4 regions of the Pseudomonas sp. Pdm06 genome follow, and region 1 is predicted to be linked to each of the others. Evidence: predicted binding sites of a transcription regulator. Region 1 holds the regulator's gene; each other region holds the start of a gene.
The links. The regulator FliA, encoded in region 1, starts transcription of late flagellar genes. The targets are predictions, from matches to a motif close to CTAAAGTTTNNNNNNNNNNNGCCGNTAA.
Positions count from the first base shown of each region.

Region 1 (5,285 bases):
CGCGTTGCGCACCAAGTGGACCAACGGGTCGGCCAGGGCCTCGACAAGGTTCTTGTCGAGGTCGGTCTCTTCACCCACCAGTTCCAGGTTGATTTCTTTCTTGAGCTGGCGAGCCAGGTCGCGAACCAGGCGCGGGAAGCGCCCGAAGACTTTCTTGATCGGCTGCATCCGGGTCTTCATGACCGCGGTCTGCAAGTCGGCCGTGACCACGTCGAGGTTCGACACGGCCTTGGACATGGCTTCGTCCTGGCTGTTGAGGCCCAGGCGCACCAGACGGTTACGCACCAACACCAGTTCGCCGACCATGTTCATGATCTCGTCCAGGCGTGCGGTGTCGACCCGAACGGTGGTCTCGGCTTCGCTGGCCGGTTTTTCCGCTGGCGCAGCCGCCGGAGCCCGGGCTGGCGCCGCGGCGGCGGCAGGTTTGGCGGGCTCGGCCTTGGGTTCCGGTGCCTTGGCAGCGGGTTTGGGCGCAGCCTTGGCCGCCGGTGCCGCCGCGGTGGCGGCAGGCGCGGCAGACGCCGTACCGACTTCGCTGAACTTGCCCTTGCCATGCAGCTCATCGAGCAGCGATTCGAATTCGTGGTCGCTGATCAGATCGCTGCCAGCGGCAGCGGCGGCAGGCTTGGCCGGGGTCGGCGCCGAAGCGATGGCCGAATCCAGTGCGTCAACGGCAAAGGTGCCCTTGCCATGCAACTGGTCGAGCAACGCTTCGAATTCGTCGTCGGTAATGTCGGAGCTGTCGCCCGCCGCTTTCGGTGCGGCCGGTGCCGTCGGCGGGACGACCGCATCCGGCGCGAACTGGCCCTTGCCGTGAAGCTGGTCGAGCAGCGACTCGAACTCGGCATCGGTGATTTCATCGCTGCCAGCCCCGGCGGCTTGCGCAGCAGGTGCGGCCTGAGCGGCCGGCGCCTCGGCCTGGGCCTTGACGGTATTCAGGGAGTCCAGCAGTTGTTCGAATTCGTTATCGGTGATGTCGCCCGATTCTTCAGCGACCGGTTCTTCAACCACCGCTTCGACAACCGGCGCCGCTTCGTCAGCCGATTGCGGCTCGGCCAGGCGTGCCAGCGCGGCGAGCAACTCAGGGGTGGCAGGGGTGATCGGCGAGCGCTCGCGCACTTCGCTGAACATGCTGTTGACCGCATCCAGCGCTTCGAGCACCACGTCCATCAATTCCGAGTCAACGCGACGCTCACCCTTGCGCAGGATGTCGAACACGTTCTCGGCAATGTGACAGCACTCCACCAGCTCGTTGAGCTGGAGGAAGCCGGCGCCTCCTTTTACAGTGTGGAAACCGCGAAAAATTGCATTGAGCAGATCCGCATCATCAGGTCGGCTTTCCAGCTCGACCAGCTGTTCGGACAGTTGCTCTAGAATCTCGCCGGCCTCAACCAGGAAATCCTGAAGGATCTCTTCATCGGCGCCGAAGCTCATTAATGGCTGCTCCTAAAACAGGGCTAAAACTCAGAATCCAAGGCTGGACAGCAAATCGTCCACATCGTCCTGACCGGACATAACGTCTTCTCTTTTATCGGCATGAATTTGCGGACCTTCACCCTGAGAGAGATGTTTTTGTGGATCTTTTTCAGCAAGCATCGCTTCACGGTCGTGTTCGATGCCTGCAAAGCGGTCGACCTGGCTAGCCATCAACACCAGTTTGAGCAGGTTGCTTTCCACTTCGGTGACCAACTGGGTCACACGCTTGATCACCTGGCCGGTCAGGTCTTGATAGTCCTGGGCCAGCAGAATGTCGTTGAGGTTGCTTGCCACGGCGCGGTTCTCGGTGCTGCTGCGCGTCAGGAAACCGTCGACCCGACGGGCCAGCTCCCGAAACTCTTCAGCACCGACTTCGCGACGCATGAACCGGCCCCAGTCGGTGCTCAAGGCCTGGGCCTCTTCGCTCAGGCCATTGACCAGCGGCGTTGCGCTTTCCACCAGGTCCATGGTGCGGTTGGCCGCGGCTTCGGTCAGCTTGACCACATACCCCAGGCGCTCGGTGGCGTCGGTGATCTGTGAGACTTCCTCGGCCTGCGGCATATGCGGGTCGATCTGGAAATTGACAATCGCACTGTGCAGTTCACGCGTGAGCTTGCCCACTTCCTGATACAGACCGCGGTCACGGGTCTGGTTGAGCTCATGGATCATTTGAACCGCATCGCCAAAGCGACCTTTCTCAAGGCTGTCGACCAGTTCGCGGGCATGTTTTTTCAGGGTCGATTCGAAATCGCCCATTGAAGATTCGTTGTCCATAGCTCCCCCGTGGCGCCGTTAACCGATGCGTTCGAAGATTTTTTCGATCTTCTCTTTCAACGCCTGGGCCGTGAAGGGTTTGACCACATAGCCGTTCACACCGGCCTGGGCCGCTTCGATGATCTGCTCGCGCTTGGCTTCGGCAGTGACCATCAACACCGGGAGATGCTTGAGTTTTTCGTCGGCACGCACCTGGCGCAGCAGGTCGATACCGGTCATGCCTGGCATGTTCCAGTCGGTGACCAGAAAATCGAAGTTGCCACTGTGCAACATCGGGAGCGCAGTGGTCCCGTCATCTGCTTCGGCCGTGTTGGTGAACCCAAGGTCACGCAACAGGTTTTTAATGATCCGCCGCATCGTTGAGAAGTCATCAACGATGAGGATTTTCATGTTCTTGTCCAATTCGACCTCCAAGCAGTCTTAAACGCGCCCAGCACCTGGACGCGCCATTTCAATCAATCCGGCACAACACTCGACAACGGTCTGGAGCACAACGGATGGAGACTGGCACAGCACCTGCCAGGCCAGCCTCGTCGCAGTGTCCCCACACTGCCTGTCAACGCGCTCGCCACTCCCCCAAACGCCCCCGCAAACGGGCCGCGCACTGGCTGTGTAACTGGCTGACCCGCGATTCGCTGACCCCCAGGACCTCACCGATTTCCTTGAGGTTCAGCTCTTCGTCGTAGTACAGCGCCAAGACCAGCCGCTCACGCTCCGGCAAATTGGCAATCGCATCCGCCAGCGCACTCTGGAAACGTTCATCTTCCAGGTCACGCGACGGCTCCATGTGAGCACTCGCGTTATCCTCGTGCAGCCCTTCGTGTTCGCCGTCCTGCAACAGGTCGTCGAAACTGAACAGGCGGCTGCCCAAGGTATCGTTCAAAATCCCGTAATAATCGTCGAGACTCAACTGGAGTTCGGCCGCAACTTCGTGATCTTTAGCGTCACGCCCGGTTTTAGCTTCAATTGCCCGAATCGCGTCACTGACCATGCGGGTATTGCGGTGCACCGAACGCGGCGCCCAATCGCCCTTGCGGACCTCATCGAGCATCGCCCCGCGAATGCGGATACCGGCATAGGTCTCGAAACTGGCACCTTTGCTGGCGTCGTATTTGTTCGACACTTCAAGCAGGCCGATCATGCCGGCCTGGATCAAGTCCTCGACCTGGACACTGGCCGGCAACCGCGCCAGCAAGTGGTAGGCAATACGCTTGACCAGTGGCGCATAACGCTCGATCAATTCGTACTGGGCGTCCCGTGCCGATTTTTTGTAGAGATGGTTGTAACCGCTGGCTGTCATAGCACGGGCCCTGCTGTTTGTTGCACAAGACGCTCGACGAAAAATTCCAGATGCCCGCGGGGGTTGGCCGGCAGTGGCCAGGTATCGACCTTCTGGGCGATCGCCTTGAACGCCAGCGCGCATTTGGAACGTGGAAAAGCTTCATAAACGGCGCGTTGCTTCTGGACGGCCTTGCGTACGCTTTCGTCGTACGGCACGGCGCCGACGTATTGTAGGGCGACGTCCAGGAAGCGATCGGTGACCTTGGTCAACTTGGCGAACAGGTTGCGCCCTTCCTGCGGGCTCTGGGCCATATTGGCCAGGACGCGGAAGCGGTTCATGCCATAGTCGCGGTTCAGCAGTTTGATCAGGGCGTAGGCGTCGGTGATGGACGTCGGTTCGTCGCAGACCACCAGCAGCACTTCCTGGGCGGCGCGGACGAAACTGACGACCGAGTCGCCGATGCCGGCCGCGGTGTCGATCACCAGCACATCGAGGTTGTCGCCGATGTCGCTGAAGGCCTGGATCAGGCCCGCGTGCTGGGCCGGGGTCAGGTGAACCATGCTCTGGGTGCCGGAGGCAGCCGGCACGATGCGAATCCCGCCAGGTCCCTGCAACAGCACGTCGCGCAGTTCGCAACGGCCCTCGATCACGTCCGCCAGGGTGCGTTTGGGGGTAAGTCCCAGCAGCACGTCGACGTTCGCCAGGCCCAGGTCGGCGTCCAGCAGCATGACCCGTCGGCCAAGCTCTGCCAGAGCCAGGGACAAGTTCACTGACACGTTAGTCTTCCCGACGCCACCTTTGCCGCCGGTCACCGCGATCACCTGTACGGGATGCATGCTGCCCATGTTCGTTCTTTACCTTGTCTTCTTAGACGGAGGCCACATTACTGGCTGCGCGTTCGCATAAGGAACAATGCATGGCAGACCATCGATGTAGGTACAAAAAATATTCATGATTACCTCAGCCGACCTGCTTGGTCGGGCTGTGGTAGATGTCAGCGAACATGTCAGCCATGGCTTCTTCGCTGGGTTCTTCCTGCATTTGCACACTCACGGCACGGCTGACCAGTTGATGACGGCGCGGCAGATGCAAATCATCCGGGATCCGCGGCCCATCGGTCAGGTAGGCCACCGGCAGTTCATGACCGATCGCCAGGCTCAACACCTCGCCCAGGCTTGCCGTTTCGTCCAGCTTAGTCAGGATGCAGCCAGCCAGTCCGCAGCGTTTGTAGCTGTGGTATGCGGCGGTTAGAACCTGTTTCTGGCTGGTGGTTGCCAACACGAGATAATTTTTTGACTTGATACCGCGTCCGGCCAGGCTTTCGAGCTGCATGCGCAGGGCCGGATCGCTGGCTTGCAGGCCGGCGGTATCGATCAGCACGACGCGCTTGCGCAGCAGCGGCTCCAGCGCCTGGGCCAGGGATTGGCCCGGATCCACATGGGTCACCGACACATTGAGGATCCGGCCCAAGGTCTTGAGTTGTTCCTGGGCACCGATGCGGAAACTGTCCATGCTCACCAGGGCGATGCTCTGGGCGCCGTATTTGAGTACGTAGCGGGCGGCGAGCTTGGCCAGGGTGGTGGTCTTGCCCATGCCGGCAGGACCGACCATGGCAATCACCCCGCCCTCCTCTAGCGGCTCGACTTCCGGCGTGGCGATCATCCGCGCCAGGTGCGCCAGCAACATGCGCCAGGCCTGGCGAGGCTCTTCGATACCATTGATCAGCGCCAGCAGGTCCCGGGATAACGGGCCG
Region 1 is NZ_JACVAH010000001.1:81,180-86,464, reverse strand. Features, by position in the region: gene IB266_RS00355 (chemotaxis protein CheA) at 1-1,434, opposite strand, end outside; gene IB266_RS00350 (protein phosphatase CheZ) at 1,465-2,250, opposite strand; gene IB266_RS00345 (chemotaxis response regulator CheY) at 2,269-2,640, opposite strand; gene fliA (RNA polymerase sigma factor FliA) at 2,807-3,550, opposite strand; gene fleN (flagellar synthesis regulator FleN) at 3,547-4,377, opposite strand; gene flhF (flagellar biosynthesis protein FlhF) at 4,493-5,285, opposite strand, start outside.

Region 2 (5,285 bases), on a different contig from region 1:
AACAGCTCGGCGGTCTTCTCGGTGTCGTAGCGGGCCGAGTGCGCCTCACGGCCATCGAAATCGATGTCGGCTGCCTGGCACGCCTTGGCCAGGACGGTCTGGCCATACGCCAGGCCAGCCAGGGTCGCGGTGTCGAAGCTGGAGAACGGGTGGAACGGGTTGCGCTTCATGTCCAGGCGCGCGACGGCGGCGTTGAGAAAGCCCAGGTCGAAGCTGCTGTTGTGGCCGACCAGGATCGCGCGCTTGCAACCGTTGGCCTTGAGCGCCTTGCGCACACCACGGAAGATGTCGGTCAGGGCCGTTTCTTCGCTGACCGCCATGCGCAACGGGTGATCGAGCTTGATCCCGGTGAACTCCAAAGCCGCCGCTTCGACGTTGGCGCCCTCGAACGGTTCGACACGGAAGAAATAGGTGTGGTCAGGGAACACAAAGCCTTTTTCGTCCATGCCGATGGTGGTCGCGGCGATTTCCAGCAAGGCGTCGGTGGCGGAATTGAAACCACCGGTTTCTACATCGACGACGACCGGCAGATAACCACGGAACCGCGCGGCCATGGGGTGACGGGCGCCGCCCGAACCACCGTTGCCGTCCAGTTCGTCGTCGAAATGATCTTCACTCACGCGTTTTCCTCCAGCAGGCGCCAGCGCAGTTTTTCACCGGCGCGCAGCGGGATGACAGTCTGCTCGCCGAAGGGCAGGCTGACAGGGGCGGTCCATTCGTCACGGACCAGGGTAATACGGTCGGTGTTCACCGGCAGGCCATAGAAGCGCGGGCCATGCAGGCTGGCGAAGCCTTCGAGTTTTTCCAGCGCATTGCGCTGTTCGAACGCCTCGGCGTACATCTCGATGGCGGCATAGGCGGTGTAGCAACCGGCGCAACCGCAGGCTGCTTCCTTGGCGTGACGGGCGTGGGGCGCCGAGTCGGTGCCGAGGAAAAACTTGGCGCTGCCGCTGGTAGCGGCGTCCAGCAAGGCTTCCTGGTGGGTATTGCGCTTGAGGATCGGCAGGCAATAGAAGTGCGGCCGGATCCCGCCCACCAGCATGTGGTTGCGGTTGTACAGCAGGTGGTGGGCGGTAATGGTCGCGCCGACGTTGGCCGGGGCCTCGTTGACGAACTGCACGGCATCGCCGGTGGTGATGTGTTCGAACACTACCTTGAGGGTCGGGAAACGCTCCACGACGCGGCGCATGTGTTCGTCGATGAAGATTTTCTCGCGGTCGAACACATCGACGTCGCCCCGGGTAACCTCACCATGGATCAACAACGGCATGCCGACTTCGGCCATGGCCTCCAGCGCCGGGAAGATCTTGTCGATGCTGGTGACACCGGAATCGGAGTTGGTCGTCGCGCCGGCGGGATACAGCTTGGCGGCATGGACAAAACCGCTGGCCTTGGCGTCGCGAATCTCTTCGGGCTGGGTGCGGTCGGTGAGGTAAAGCACCATCAGCGGTTCGAAGCGGCTGCCAGCCGGGCGCGCGGCGAGGATACGCTGGCGATAGCCATCGGCCTCGGCGGCGTCGCGCACGGGCGGAACCAGGTTAGGCATGATGATTGCGCGCCCGAAGGTGCGCGCGACATCGGCGACGGTATGGGTCAACACAGCACCATCGCGAAGATGAATATGCCAGTCGTCGGGACGCAGCAGGGTCAGGCGGTCGGACATTGGGGGGCTTCCAGGCGGGTCAAACTCTGGGGAATGCTACCGGAAAAGACCGATTCAGGCACCCGCTATCAAGTTCTGCCACAACTTACCGATAGCTCCTACAGGTGTGCCACGAATCCGTGCAGTGCCCCGGACAGGCGTCATGCCCTCAAGCATGCGTCGATCTTTGTATAAAAGTCAGTGGAGCCTCCCGTGCGCCAGCGTTATCTAGCCTTGCTCAGTGTGTTTGCCAGCCTTCCCGCCATGGCGCTCACTTTCCAGACCCGTCTGGAGAGCATTGAGTGGACGGTCGAAGGCGACAAGTTCGAGTGCCGGCTGAGCCAGCCGATCACCGATTTCGGCACTGGCGAGTTCGTGCGCCGGGCGGGCGAACAGGCCACGTTCCGCCTCAAGAGCTATAACCCGATGCTGGGCGGCGGTTCGGCCACCTTGCTGGCAGCCGCCGCACCGTGGCAACCGGGGCGCGGCGATATCAACCTCGGTTCGGTCAGGATCGGCAGTGGCGACGTGCTGTTCAACAGCTCCCAGGTCCAGGCCGGCCGCTTGATCAGTGGGCTGATGGAAGGTCGCAGCCCCGTCGTGCGCCGCAACACCGAGGACGGGCGGGTTTCGGAAGTGCGCTTGCTGCCGGTGCGGTTCAACAAGGCCTTCAATGACTACCAGGGCTGCGTGGCGAAACTGTTGCCGAAGAATTTCGAGCAGGTGAAACAGACCCAGATCGGCTTCCCCGGCGAAGAAGTCGAACTCGATGCCCATGCCAAGGCTCAGTTGCAGGTGATGCTCGACTTCATCAAGGCCGATCCGAGCGTCAATCATGTCGAGCTTGACGGTCACTCCGACAACAGCGGCAATCGCCTGACCAACCGCGAGCTGTCGCGCCGCCGGGCCCTGGCGGTCCAGGATTTCTTCAAGGCCAATGGTTTCCAGGAGTCGCAGATTACCCTGCGCTTCCACGGCGAGCGTTATCCCCTGGTGCCCAACACCAACGCCGCCAACCGGGCGAAGAACCGTCGGGTGGTCGTGCGCCTCGAGCGCGTGGCGGCTAGCGAAGCACCGGCACCCCAGCCTCCCGCCGCGCTGCCTGCACCTGCTGCGCCTCCTGCCAAAGCGCCGGCGCCAACCGCTGCGCCCACCGCTGCACCGGCCAAGACACCGGCACCCACGCCCGTCGGGGCGACCGCGCGGACCTCCTGATTCGATTTTGACCGTCGCGCGTTCGACATAATCTGTCGCTTCGTCGTCATAAGCTGTCGCGCCCCTGTAAATTATCCGCGCTGGACGTTAGACTTCACGGCTTTCCGTAGAACCCGTGGAGTGATGGCATGGCGGACGTAAACAAGGTCGTTCTGGCGTATTCCGGCGGCCTGGACACTTCGGTGATCCTCAAGTGGCTGCAGGACACTTATAACTGCGAAGTGGTGACCTTCACCGCTGACCTGGGGCAGGGCGAGGAAGTCGAGCCTGCACGCGCCAAGGCCCAGGCCATGGGCGTCAAAGAGATCTACATCGATGACCTGCGCGAAGAGTTCGTCCGCGACTTCGTGTTCCCGATGTTCCGCGCCAACACCGTTTACGAAGGCGAGTACCTGCTGGGTACGTCCATCGCCCGTCCGTTGATTGCCAAGCGCCTGATCGAAATCGCCAACGAAACCGGCGCCGATGCCATTTCCCACGGCGCTACCGGCAAAGGCAACGACCAGGTGCGTTTCGAGCTGGGCGCCTATGCCCTCAAGCCGGGCGTGAAAGTCATCGCCCCGTGGCGTGAATGGGACTTGCTGTCCCGTGAAAAACTGATGGACTACGCCGAGAAGCACGCGATTCCAATCGAGCGTCACGGCAAGAAGAAATCCCCGTACTCGATGGACGCCAACCTGCTGCACATCTCCTATGAAGGCGGCGTGCTGGAAGACACCTGGACCGAGCACGAAGAAGACATGTGGCGCTGGACCGTCTCCCCGGAGAAGGCCCCGGATACTCCGCAATACCTGGAGCTGACCTATCGCAATGGCGATATCGTCGCCCTGGACGGCGTGGAAATGAGCCCGGCCACCGTGCTGGCGACCCTGAACCGCATCGGCGGCGAACACGGCATCGGTCGTCTGGACATCGTCGAGAACCGCTATGTCGGCATGAAGTCCCGCGGCTGCTACGAAACCCCGGGCGGCACCATCATGCTGCGCGCTCACCGGGCGATCGAATCGATCACCCTGGACCGCGAAGTGGCTCACCTCAAGGACGAGCTGATGCCCAAGTACGCCAGCCTGATCTACACCGGCTACTGGTGGAGCCCTGAGCGTCTGATGCTGCAGCAGATGATCGACGCCTCCCAGGCTCATGTGAATGGCGTGGTACGCCTGAAGCTGTACAAGGGCAACGTGATCGTCACCGGGCGTAAGTCCGACGAGTCGCTGTTCGACGCCAACATCGCGACCTTCGAAGAAGACGGCGGTGCCTACAACCAGGCCGACGCGGCCGGCTTCATCAAGCTCAACGCCCTGCGCATGCGCATCGCGGCGAACAAGGGTCGCAAGCTGTTCTGAGCCTGGCGATATAAAAAACGGCCTGCCTTGAGCAGGCCGTTTTTTTTGCCCTCTGTTTTGCATGGGCAGCCTATTGTCTGCAGCACTGTCTCCTGATGGCTCATCCATCCTGCCCGTGGGTTGCAAGGTCTGCGTGGTGGTAAATGACGTACACGACGATGCCGGCGTGCTTCAAATGCTCAGGTCGGCAAGTTTCGCTCAGGCGGCGGGATTGGCGGCATAGGATGCAAAAGGTGTCCGGCGGTTCATACCTGGGGCGATGAAGACCTATCAGTCGCCGCCGTTGGTCCTTGCCCGCCCGACGTAGCATTCGTTTGCGCCGACAGGTCGCGTCATCCATGGTCTTTATGAAGTGTTTGCTCTTGCGGAAATCCGAAGGTGAATACAAGGAACGATAATTGAAGTTGAGGGTGATGAAAAAAAGCAGCAATAAATAAAAGGGAAAGCTGATCAGGAACCAGAGGTAATACTCACGGTCCTGGTCATCCAGAAAAGGCAGGGAAATAGCCGCGGACGTTTCGGATAAAGTTGCGAATATGGCGATAAGGGTCATGGGGTTGGTGATGGTCTTCAAAGGTTTGTTCATGGTTAATGCTCATGGAATATTCATGCTCGTGAGTGGTTTGGAAAAAATAATATCGGTGGCTAATAAGGTGTCGCTAAAACAATCAGGACTGTCGATGTTTTATATCGGGTGCCTGAACGTCTCTTATATAGGAATTTCCGCTGCTGAAGTGAGGGGTGCCAGTTTTAACAGTAAATAATTCAGTTACTCTTTATGAGTAAAGTGCTTTCCAATGACCGGCCCGCAAGCAGGTAGGGCGGCGAAAGAGCGCATTATTCATAGGGGTAACGGATGCTCAAGGGCGCTCGGTCCTTCTCTGTAAAAAATTGAGGACACATTTTTCCCGGCGGGATTTGTAGGAGTTTTCTGTATAGCTTGTAGGATCTGTCTCTCGGTGCGAGCGGTCAGGGGGGGGCGGCATGCCAAGGTAGAAATGACTAGGCTATTGTGCGTGCTCTAAAAATTCGAACAGCGAAGTTGGATTTGCCCATGAATAAAGTGCTGATCGTGGATGATC
Region 2 is NZ_JACVAH010000005.1:164,515-169,799, forward strand. Features, by position in the region: gene rnt (ribonuclease T) at 1-620, opposite strand, end outside; gene pyrC (dihydroorotase) at 617-1,663, opposite strand; gene IB266_RS10745 (flagellar protein MotY) at 1,856-2,857, shown strand; gene IB266_RS10750 (argininosuccinate synthase) at 2,986-4,203, shown strand; partial or broken gene IB266_RS10755 (hypothetical protein) at 4,532-4,789, opposite strand; gene IB266_RS10760 (response regulator transcription factor) at 5,258-5,285, shown strand, end outside.
Region 2: the regulator FliA is predicted to act here: its motif matches at 1,731-1,758, upstream of IB266_RS10745 (flagellar protein MotY).

Region 3 (5,285 bases), on a different contig from region 1:
CGGCCGTGCTCGATCGGGCCGAGCTGGCTGACGGCGCCGTCGGCGGGGCTGAGGATCGCGCCCGGGGTTTCGTCCAGCGGCCGCGCGCCGTCTTTCAGGGCGCGGGTGAAGAAGGCGTTGAAGTGCTCATACGCGGTCAGGTCTTCCACCATGGCCTGGGACATGTCCACTTGATAGCGCTTGGCGAACCACGCGGTGAAGGCATTCTTGAACCAACGCACGCGGCATTCGGCAATGCAACCGGCCAACCGCGACAACAGGTGGTGGGGCAGCAGGTATTGAGTGAGGATGAACAAACGGTTTTTCATTAACTGTCCTTAAGAACCTTCAAAGCTCGATGGGCGTGTCGGGATGGTTGCCCCATTCGCCCCAGGAACCGGCATAGCCTTTGACTCGTGGATAACCGAGCGCCTTGGCCACCAGGTAGGTGAAGCCAGAGCGGTGGTGAGTCTGGCAGTGGGTGATGATTTCTTTGTCGGGCGTGATGCCCAATCGTTCGAGGATCTGCGGCATATCCTTGCGAATGCGCAGGTTGCGCGCCGGGTCCATGCCGGCGGTCCATTCGAAATTGACCGCCCCTGGAATATGTCCGCCCCTGGCTGCAACGACTTTCTCGCCGGAGTATTCCAGCGGGCCGCGCGCATCCCAGATGGCCAGGTCGGCGGCACCGAGGCGGCTTTGCAGGTATTCGCGGGTGGCGGTGGGGGCATCGTGCAACGTCAGGGGCACCGGGCCGGCAACCGGTGCAGGAACATCGACGGACACCGGCAGGCCTTCGTCCAGCCAGGACAGCAGGCCGCCGTCGAGGTAGTGATAGTTCGAGTGGCCGATCACGTCCAGCAGCCAGATAAAGCGCCCGGCCCAGCCGCCGCCTTCGTCGTCGTAGACCACGTAGACCGCGTCCGGGTTATGCCCAAGCTCGCCGAACAGGGTTTCCAGGTCGGTTTTGGCCGGCAGCAGGCCCGGTGCCGGCGGTTGGCCAAGCTGGGTGCGCTTGGGGTCGACGAAACGTGCGCCGGGGATGTGCCCGGTGCTGTAGCGCGCGGCGCTGGTCAGATCCACCAGAATCAGTTCGCGGGCGTCGAGACGCGGCAGCAGTTCGCTCGGCTCGATCACCAGCGGCAAGCCAGAGAAGTCAGGCATGTGAGGTCTCCAGGGGCGCAAAGGGAAAGGATTGTAGCAAGTTCAGCGACCGCGGTTGGTAAAGGTATGCAGGGCCCTTTCGATGCATTGCACGGTTTTGCCGAAGGCTTGCACGGTGATATCCGAGAACGGCCCGCCGCCCTGGTCTACCGCCACCAGCATGATCACCCGGCCATTGCAGGTCAGTGAGCGCAACAGCAGGTGCTCACCCCGGAACAGGCTGCGCAGGCCCGGCGGCAATAGCGCCGAAAACTGCGCGTTGTTGTCCGGGTTCAGGCGAACCTGGGCCTGCTGGGCCAGCAACCGCTGCAATATTTTGCTCTGGCTGATGGTAAAGCTCATGGCCGCGGCCTCCTTGGGCAGGCCGGCGGTCTGGTGTACGCGCATGCTGCTCTGGTTGCGGTCGGCCATCAGGATCATCACTCGGCGCATGCCACAGGCCACCAGGATGTCCCGTGCCGAGGTGGTCAGGTGCATGGCATTGCGGAAGGGGCTCGGCTCCACCAGCATGGCGGAGCATTGCGTGCGCCACTGGCTCAGGTCTTGGGCGCTGGGCGGGGCGGCGGGCAGCAAGCCGGGATGGATGCGGCGGCTGCCCGAAGGCCAGATCAGCGCCACGGCCGGGTGCCAGAGGTCCGGCATGGCGTGATGGTGGGCGCTGTTGGCCGCTTGTTGGTGCAGCTGTTGCTGGACCTCATCCATCGACATCTGCAGATACAAACTGGTGAGGTACTGCCAGCGGGTGAGCGCGGGGCTGTCCCAGGCCTGTTGTGCGGCCAGTGCCAGGCCGTTGGCCAGCAATACGGTGTTGGCCGGCTGGTTGAGCCAGCGTCGCAGGATCGGGTCGTCGTCCAGGCGATTCTGCTGGCGCAGGGGGTGTTCGCTGTCCCGGGCGATGCGCAGGACTTTCACCAGCTCGCGGCGTTCATTGAGCAGCAGGCGATACCCTTGCGCCACCCAGATGGGCAAGCGCCAGGTTTCCACCAGCGCCAGGCAGATTTCCAGCAGGCTGACGCCGAACAGTTCGCGCTCTACCTTGGGCGCGGGTTCGCCTTTATGGGCGACCCGCAATTCCCATTCCCCGAGCAATCGTGGATGGGTCAGGGCCAGGGGCCAGAGCGGCGACAGGAACAACAGGCTGCCCCAGTGTATGTCTTGCCACAGCCGCGCCAGACGGCTGGCAAAAAAACCATTGGCCTGTTGCGTGGCGTGCTGGCTGATCAATTGCAACTGGCGCAAGGCGATGGGTATTTCATGCGCCGGCAACGACGGCAAGCGGGCGAGCAACTCCTCGGTACGCTTGAGGCCGAGGCGGTTGATGGCCACTTCGAGGTTTTCCGCAGGTTCTGCAAGGCTGCCATGGGTGTGATGGTTGGCTTCGCGGATGACGCTCAGGGCCAGGGCGGGGCTGTCCTGCATCAGGTCGGCGATGTCGCGCAAGGAGCGGCGGCTGTCGGCGAGGGCCTTGCAGACCAGGTCGTGGCTGGCCTGGGGTACCGGCAGATGCACGCCTTTGAGCAGCGTCACCCAACCTTCGAGGGTGGTCGGTCGGGGCGTTGGAACCTTGGTTTCGTTAGTCATGGCTGGACGTGATCATCGTATGAATTCTCTACGCCCGGAACGGGGCAAATTGGCTTTTCGCCAGAACAGCCTATAGTCTGGCGCAGTTTTGCCGATAAGTAGAAGAAGAGATTTTTCAGCTTCCGAATATGACCTTGAACCCGACTTAAATAAGTACTTTCTATCTATGGCTAAAATTATCGGCATCATTGTCGTGTTCGCGAGCGTGCTCGGCGGATACGTGCTCTCCCATGGCAAGATTGCCGCCCTGATCCAGCCCTTCGAGGTGTTGATCATCGGTGGCGCGGCCCTCGGTGCATTCCTGCAGGCCAACCCTGGCTATATGACGATGCACGTGCTCAAGAAATCCCTGGGCATGTTCAGTTCGCGCTTTAGCCACACCTTCTACCTCGAGGTGCTGGGGCTGATCTACGAGATCCTCAACAAGAGCCGCCGCGAAGGCATGATGGCGATCGAAGGCGACATCGAAGATGCCGCCGCCAGCCCGATTTTCGCCAAGTACCCGGCTGTGCTCAAGGACGCCCGCATGACGGCGTTCATCTGTGATTACCTGCGCATCATGTCGTCCGGCAACATGGCTCCCCACGAGCTCGAAGGCCTGTTCGACATGGAGCTGTACAGCCTCAAGGAAGACCTGGAGCATCCCTCCCACGCGGTCACCGGGATCGCCGACGCGATGCCTGGCTTCGGTATCGTCGCGGCGGTACTGGGGATCGTGGTGACCATGGCCTCCCTGGGCGACGGTGACCAGAAGTCCATCGGCCTGCACGTGGGTGCGGCCTTGGTGGGTACGTTCTTCGGTATCTTGGCGGCGTATGGTTTCTTCGGGCCGCTGGCCACCTCCCTGGCCCATGACGCCAAGGAAGAGCTCAATATCTACGAAGCCATCAAGGCTTCCCTGGTGGCCTCGGCCTCGGGCATGCCGCCATCGTTGGCGGTGGAGTTCGGGCGCAAGGTCCTGTACCCGGCGCACCGTCCAAGCTTCGCCGAGCTGGAACAAGCGGTTCGCGGTCGCTAAGTTATGGAAAATAACCAGCCGATCATCATCAAGCGCGTCAAGCGCATAGCCGCTGGGCATCACGGGGGCGCCTGGAAAATCGCCTTCGCCGACTTCGCGACGGCGATGATGGCGTTCTTCCTGGTGCTGTGGCTGTTGTCCACGGCGACGCCAGAGCAGAAGATCGCCATCGCCGGCTACTTCAAGGACCCGGTCGGCTTTTCCGAAAGTGGCACGCCCTACATCATCGACCTGGGCGGCTCACCGACCCTGGCCCCGGAAAATACCCTTAACCCTGAGGTCAAGTCCCAGCCCCAGCCTGACAAGGTGACGGTGGATTCCGAGCAGGTCGAAGGCATGGCCGAACAGGTCGAGCGCGAGCGCCTGGAACTGCTGTTGCAGGAATTGCAGAACAAGGTCGAAGAGAACCCGCAACTGCAGAAATTCAAGGACCAGATCCTGTTCGAAATCACCCCGAACGGCTTGCGCATCCAGATCATGGACGCCGAGAACCGGCCGATGTTCGACTCCGGCAGCGCGCGCCTGAAGCCGTATTTCGAGGACATCCTGCTGGCCATGGCCGACACCATCAAGGCGGTGCCGAACAAGATCAGTATCAGTGGTCATACCGATGCCAAACCCTACATCGGCAAGGGTGACTACGGTAACTGGGAGCTGTCCGCCAACCGCGCCAACGCGGCCCGTCGCGCCCTGGTTGCCGGCAGCTATCCGGACGAGCAGGTGGCGCGGGTGGTCGGTTATGCGTCTTCGGCGCTGTTCGACCGCAAGGATCCGTTCAACCCGGTCAACCGGCGTATCGATATCGTGGTGTTGACCAAGAAGGCGCAGAAAGCCATCGAGGGCTCGCAAACCGATGATCCGGCGCCCGATCCGGTCCCGGGCGAGGGGGCGCCGGGTGAAGCGCCTGCTCCGTCCGCCACACCAGGTGCGGCGGTCGATCCGAACGCGTTGCCGGCAGACCAGCAACCCGTGCCGGCCCATGAACTGCGCGAGCGGCTGAATCTGTTCGACGACGCCGCGCCCAAGCCTCCCGGAGCGCCGGCGCAGTGACCTGAAGGTTTGTCGATGGACCTGTGGCGAGGGAGCTTGCTCCCGCTCGACTGCGAAGCAGTCGTAAACCGGCGGGTGCGGTGTGTCTGATGCTCCGCATTTGGCAGGTTTTGGGGCCGCTTCGCAGCCCAGCGGGAGCAAGCTCCCTCGCCACGATGGTGTCCGGCTTCCCTTCCCTTCCTTTCAGCTCAGTAACCGCTTTCCGGCAGGCTGGCGATGATCGAGCGGTAGCTGTTCATCCGTTGCTGATGCACGCGACCTTCTTCCAGGGCCTTGAGCAGGGCGCAACCGGGTTCGCGGTCGTGCTTGCAGTCGCGGAAGCGGCAGGTGCCGATCAACTCGTTGAACTCGATGAACCCGGCTTCGACATCGGCCCGGCTGACGTGGCCCAGGCCGAATTCGCGGATACCCGGCGAGTCGATCAATTCACCGCCGCCAGGGAAATGGAACAGCCGCGCGGTGGTGGTGGTGTGGGTGCCTTGGCCGGACAGCT
Region 3 is NZ_JACVAH010000010.1:198,957-204,241, forward strand. Features, by position in the region: gene asd (archaetidylserine decarboxylase) at 1-308, opposite strand, end outside; gene IB266_RS17825 (rhodanese-like domain-containing protein) at 328-1,143, opposite strand; gene IB266_RS17830 (HDOD domain-containing protein) at 1,186-2,724, opposite strand; gene motA (flagellar motor stator protein MotA) at 2,891-3,742, shown strand; gene motB (flagellar motor protein MotB) at 3,746-4,792, shown strand; gene rsgA (small ribosomal subunit biogenesis GTPase RsgA) at 4,981-5,285, opposite strand, start outside.
Region 3: the regulator FliA is predicted to act here: its motif matches at 2,795-2,822, upstream of motA (flagellar motor stator protein MotA).

Region 4 (5,285 bases), on a different contig from region 1:
ACCGGGGCAGATCCAGGACGTGCTGGCCGCCAGCGACCGTGATTGCCCGGTGCACATCCACATCGCCGAGCAGCAGAAGGAAGTCGATGACTGCCTGAGCTGGAGCGGCGCCCGCCCGCTGCAATGGCTGTACGAAAACACCGAAGTCGACCAGCGCTGGTGCCTGGTGCACGCCACCCATGCCAACGCCCAGGAAGTCAGCCTCATGGCCAAGAGCCGGGCGATTGCCGGCCTGTGCCTGACCACCGAAGCCAACCTGGGGGACGGGATTTTCCCGGCCGTGGATTTCCTCGCCCAGGGCGGGCGCCTGGGTATCGGCTCCGACAGCCATGTGTCCTTGAGCGTGGTCGAAGAATTGCGCTGGCTGGAATATGGCCAGCGCCTGCGTGACCAACGGCGCAACCGCTTGTATCGGGCGGATCAGCCGATGGTCGGCCGCACCTTGTTCGATGCGGCATTGGAAGGCGGCGCCCAGGCCCTGGGGCAACCGGTCGGCGCCCTCGACATCGGCAAGCGCGCCGACTGGCTGGTGCTCGATGGCAACGATCCGTACCTGGCCACGGCCAATGGCGACGGGATTCTCAATCGCTGGTTGTTTGCCGGCGGCGATCGTCAGGTGCGGGATGTGATGGTCGGTGGACGGTGGGTTGTGCGTGATGGGCGTCATGCCGGCGAAGAGGAAAGTGCCCGGGCGTTTACCCAGGTATTGCGCGAACTTCTAGACTGACGCGGATAAAAATGTGGGAGCGAGCTTGCTCGCGATGAGGCCTTCACATTCAACACTGAGGTTGGCTGAAAGTCCGTCATCGCGAGCAAGCTCGCTCCCACATGGGTTCTCAGGAGCCGATCAATTCGAAGTCTTGGCCATCTGCCGATCCGACGCGCGCCAGATCAGTCGTGTCGTGTCATAGCCCTGCTGGCGCGCCTTGCTCAGCAGCTCCTCGCGCACGACGCTATTGACGGTCGGTGTGCGGGACAGCAGCCACATGTAGCGGCGGCTCGGGTCGCCGACGATGGCGGTCTTGTAGTCATCGCTGACGTACAGCACCCAATATTGCCCTTTCGCCACGCCCGGCACGATCCGTGAAAACCAGTTGTCGAACTCGACCCAGAGCTTGTCGGTCTTGCCCGGCACCTGCGGCGTGGCCGTGCCCCTGGCTTCCTCCCACTGCCAGTCCGAGGTCAGGCAGCGATTGAGCACACCCACGTTGCCGTCTGGCTTGAGGATGTAGTGAGCTTCCGATTGCGCGCAATTGCGCTGGAAATACATGGGCAGACGGGCCAACTCATACCAGGTCCCTTGGTAACGCTTGAGATTGACGCTGTTGACCGTCTTGGGCGCCAACGGATCTTCGCCAGAAGTGGCACAGCCGGCCAATACCAGGCCAGCCAAAAGCACAAAAACTAACCGCATCATTATTTTTCTCCCGCAGGCCTTTGGCCTCGGTTTACTTCAGGCCTTGGCCGGAAAACATCAACACTTTGTCACCGGCGTACTGCACGCTGATAAAGCTTTTCTGGTCGCCCCAGGTACAGCTGGACATGCCGAGCGCGCCTGAACAATCGGTCGGTTTCCCCAGCAACGTTTCGACTTCGGCCTTGGGCATGCCAGCCGACAGTTTCGAATAGTTTTCCTGGTTGACCTTGCTGCATGCGGTCAACACGACGCACATAAACAGCAGAGCGATAGATCGCAGCGACATGGTGTAACTCCTGGAACGGAAGGGAGGTGGCAGGGTGCCAACCTGATCCTTAGAAGAGAAAACCCCTATCTGGTTCCCTGACACCCCCAGTATTTATTGGCTGTGCAGAGGTGTTTCATCGATGAATCAACCGGTTTGTGACGCCGTCGTACCTTTCGTCGGGATTGGGCCCCTGACGCCTGATGGGCCGGGCTTTTGCGCCGATAAAAAGTAACAGCGCAAAATCCTGCGCTATGGCAAATTGACACCCCTTCCTGACCCGTCCCTCCGCGGTAGTGTTCTTAATGACCAGAAACATGAAATTCAGCCATAAAATCCTGCTGGCTGCCGCCCTCGTGGTGGCCGTTGCATTCGCCTGTTTCATCCTGTTCAACGACTATCGTCAACGCCAAAGCCTGCACGCCAGCACCGAGACCTCCATGCAGGAACTCGGCAACCTGACCAGCCGTAATATCCAGACGTGGGTCGACGGCCGTATCCAATTGCTGCAATCGCTGGCCCAGCAGATCGCCGTGGACGGCAGCAGTGCCGACAGCCTCAAGCGCGCCGTGGGCCTGCCGGCCTACACCGGCAACTTTCAGCTCAGCTATTTCGGCGGCACCGACGGCGTGATGTTCTCGGTACCGGCCGGCAATCGCGCCGCCGACTACGACCCACGTGCCCGTGGCTGGTACAAGGCCGCCAACAGCGCACAGCAAACCATCGTCACCGAACCGTACATCGCCGCCTCGTCGGGCAAGCTGGTGATCACCGTCGCCACGCCGGTACAGCGCCAGGGGCAGATGATTGGCGTGGCCGGTGCGGACATTGACCTGTCCAGCGTCAGCGCCATCATCAACTCGCTGAACTTCGGCGGCCACGGCCACGCGTTCATCGTCAGCGCCGACGGCAAGATCCTGATCCACCCCGACAGCAAGCGCGTGCTCAAGACCCTGGCCGAGGCCTACCCCAACGGCGCGCCGCAAATCAGCCCGGGCGTGAAGGAAGTCGACCTCGACGGCAAGACCCAATTCATCTCCTTCACCCGCGTCAACGGCGTGCCGGGCGCCGACTGGTACGTGGCGCTGGTGCTCGACAAGGACACCGCGCTGGCGATGCTCAGTGAGTTCCGTACGTCGGCGCTGATCGCCATGGTCATCGCGGTGGTGTTCATCATCGCCCTGCTGGGCATGTTGATCCGCGTGCTGATGCAACCGTTGCTGACCATGGGCCGCGCCATGCATGACATCGCCGAAGGCGAAGGCGACCTGACCCGGCGCCTGGTCATTCACGGCCATGACGAATTCGGCGCACTGGGCACGTCGTTCAACCGTTTTGTCGAACGCATTCACACCTCGATCCGCGAAGTGGCCTCGGCCACCGGCCAGGTCAACGAAGTCGCCTTGCGCGTGGTCAGTGCGTCCAACTCGTCGATGTTCAACTCCGACCAGCAGGCGTCGCGCACCAGCAGCGTGGCCGCGGCCATCAACCAGCTTGGCGCCGCCGCCCAGGAAATCGCCCAGAACGCCGCCCTCGCCTCGCAACATTCCAGCGAGGCCCGCAACCTGGCCGAAGACGGCCAGCAAGTCGTGGATAAAACCATCGCGGCCATGCAGCAGTTGTCGGCCAAGATCAGCGATTCGTGCGGCAACATCGAAACGCTGAACAGCAACACAGTGAACATCGGCCAGATCCTCGAGGTGATCACCAGCATTTCCCAGCAGACCAACCTGCTCGCCCTCAACGCCGCCATCGAGGCGGCCCGGGCCGGTGAAGCCGGGCGCGGCTTCGCGGTGGTAGCCGATGAAGTGCGCAACCTGGCGCACCGCACCCAGGACTCGGCGCAGCAAGTGCAGAAGATGATCGAAGAGCTGCAAGTCGGCGCACGGGAAGCGGTGCTGACCATGACCGATAGCCAGCGCCAGAGCGAAAGCAGCGTCGGCATCGCCAACCAGGCCGGCGAGCGACTGGGCAGCGTGACCCAGCGTATCGGTGAAATCGACGGCATGAACCAATCCGTGGCCACCGCCACTGAAGAACAGACCGCCGTGGTGGAGTCGATCAACGTCGACATCACCGAGATCAACACGCTGAACCAGGAAGGCGTGGAAAACCTGCAAGCCACCTTGCGGGCCTGTTCCGACCTTGAGCAGCAGGCGGCGCGGTTGAAGCAGTTGGTGGGTAGTTTCCGGATCTAGCGCTTTCAAGGGCCCCATCGCGAGCAAGCTCGCTCCCACAATTGACCGCGTTCGAAGTCATCAATGTGGGAGCGAGCTTGCTCGCGATAGCGGCGTCAGCTAGATCGAAAGAATCAGAACCTGGACCCAGGCCTGTTCAAAAACTCTACTTCCTCAACCGTGGACTCACGCCCCAACACCGCATTGCGATGGGGGAACCGTCCAAACCGGGCAATGATCTTCTGGTGCCGCTCGGCATAATCCAGGTTGTCTTCAAACACCGCCCGTTCCGCCTCCCGTTGCTCTCGCACCAGGTCGATAAACCGCGACACGGCCTCGTTCTGCACCGCCAGGTTTTCGCAGTGTTCGAGTACCAGGTAGATGAAGACGCGCTGGATCGGTTTGAGTTGCCGGTCGAAACCCGCCGCCATGCCTTGAGCCACCAGTGCTTGGGCACGCAGGTCACCGGAAAAAGCCTCGGGGGTGTCGCGAAAGATCATCCGCGGGAGTTGATCGAGCAGTAGCACCAGGGCCAGCCAACCTTCCGGGCGTTGCGCCCAATCGGTCAATCCGCCGGCCAGTGCCTGCTCGACCCGATCGCCGAAGCGCTCTTGCGCCTGGCGATCATGGCCTTTGCCGAACCACAGCTTGCCCCTGTCAGCCGATATTTCGTCCGGTGTCTTGGCTGCACCAAACCACCAATCGAGCAACGGCTGCCAGGGCTCGGCCATGCTTTACTCCTTGTGGTAAGCCGTGGCGCGAGCCACTTCTTCCTTCGAACCGAGGAACACGGCCACGCGCTGGTGCAGACCTTCAGGCTTGATATCGAGGATGCGCTGGTGACCGTCGGTGGAAGCGCCGCCCGCCTGTTCCACCAGGAACGACATCGGGTTGGCTTCGTACATCAGGCGCAGCTTGCCCGGCTTGGACGGCTCGCGGCTGTCGCGCGGGTACATGAACAAGCCGCCACGGGTCAGGATCCGGTGCACGTCGGCAACCATCGCGGCGACCCAGCGCATGTTGTAGTTCTTCTTCAGCGGGCCTTCTTCGCCTGCCAGCAATTCTTCGACGTAGCGTTTCACCGGGGCTTCCCAGTGACGCTGGTTGGACATGTTGATGGCGAATTCCTGGGTGGTTTCAGGAATGGTGATGTCTTCGTGGGTCAGTACGAAGCTGCCCATCTCACGGTCCAGGGTGAAGCCCTTGACGCCGTCACCCAGGGTCAGCACCAGCATGGTCTGGGGGCCGTAGATGGCATAACCGGCGGCGACCTGCTCGGTGCCCGGCTGCAGGAAGGCCTTTTCATTCAGGGCTTCGTTCTGGCTCAGGTACTCGTTCGGGCAACGCAGTACCGAGAAGATGGTGCCGACCGGCGCGTTGATGTCGATGTTCGACGAACCGTCCAGTGGGTCGAACACCAGCAGGT
Region 4 is NZ_JACVAH010000011.1:220,479-225,763, reverse strand. Features, by position in the region: gene IB266_RS19070 (formimidoylglutamate deiminase) at 1-727, shown strand, start outside; gene IB266_RS19065 (lipocalin family protein) at 848-1,417, opposite strand; gene IB266_RS19060 (hypothetical protein) at 1,449-1,703, opposite strand; gene IB266_RS19055 (methyl-accepting chemotaxis protein) at 1,988-3,880, shown strand; gene IB266_RS19050 (DUF924 family protein) at 3,994-4,590, opposite strand; gene IB266_RS19045 (class 1 fructose-bisphosphatase) at 4,594-5,285, opposite strand, start outside.
Region 4: the regulator FliA is predicted to act here: its motif matches at 1,883-1,910, upstream of IB266_RS19055 (methyl-accepting chemotaxis protein).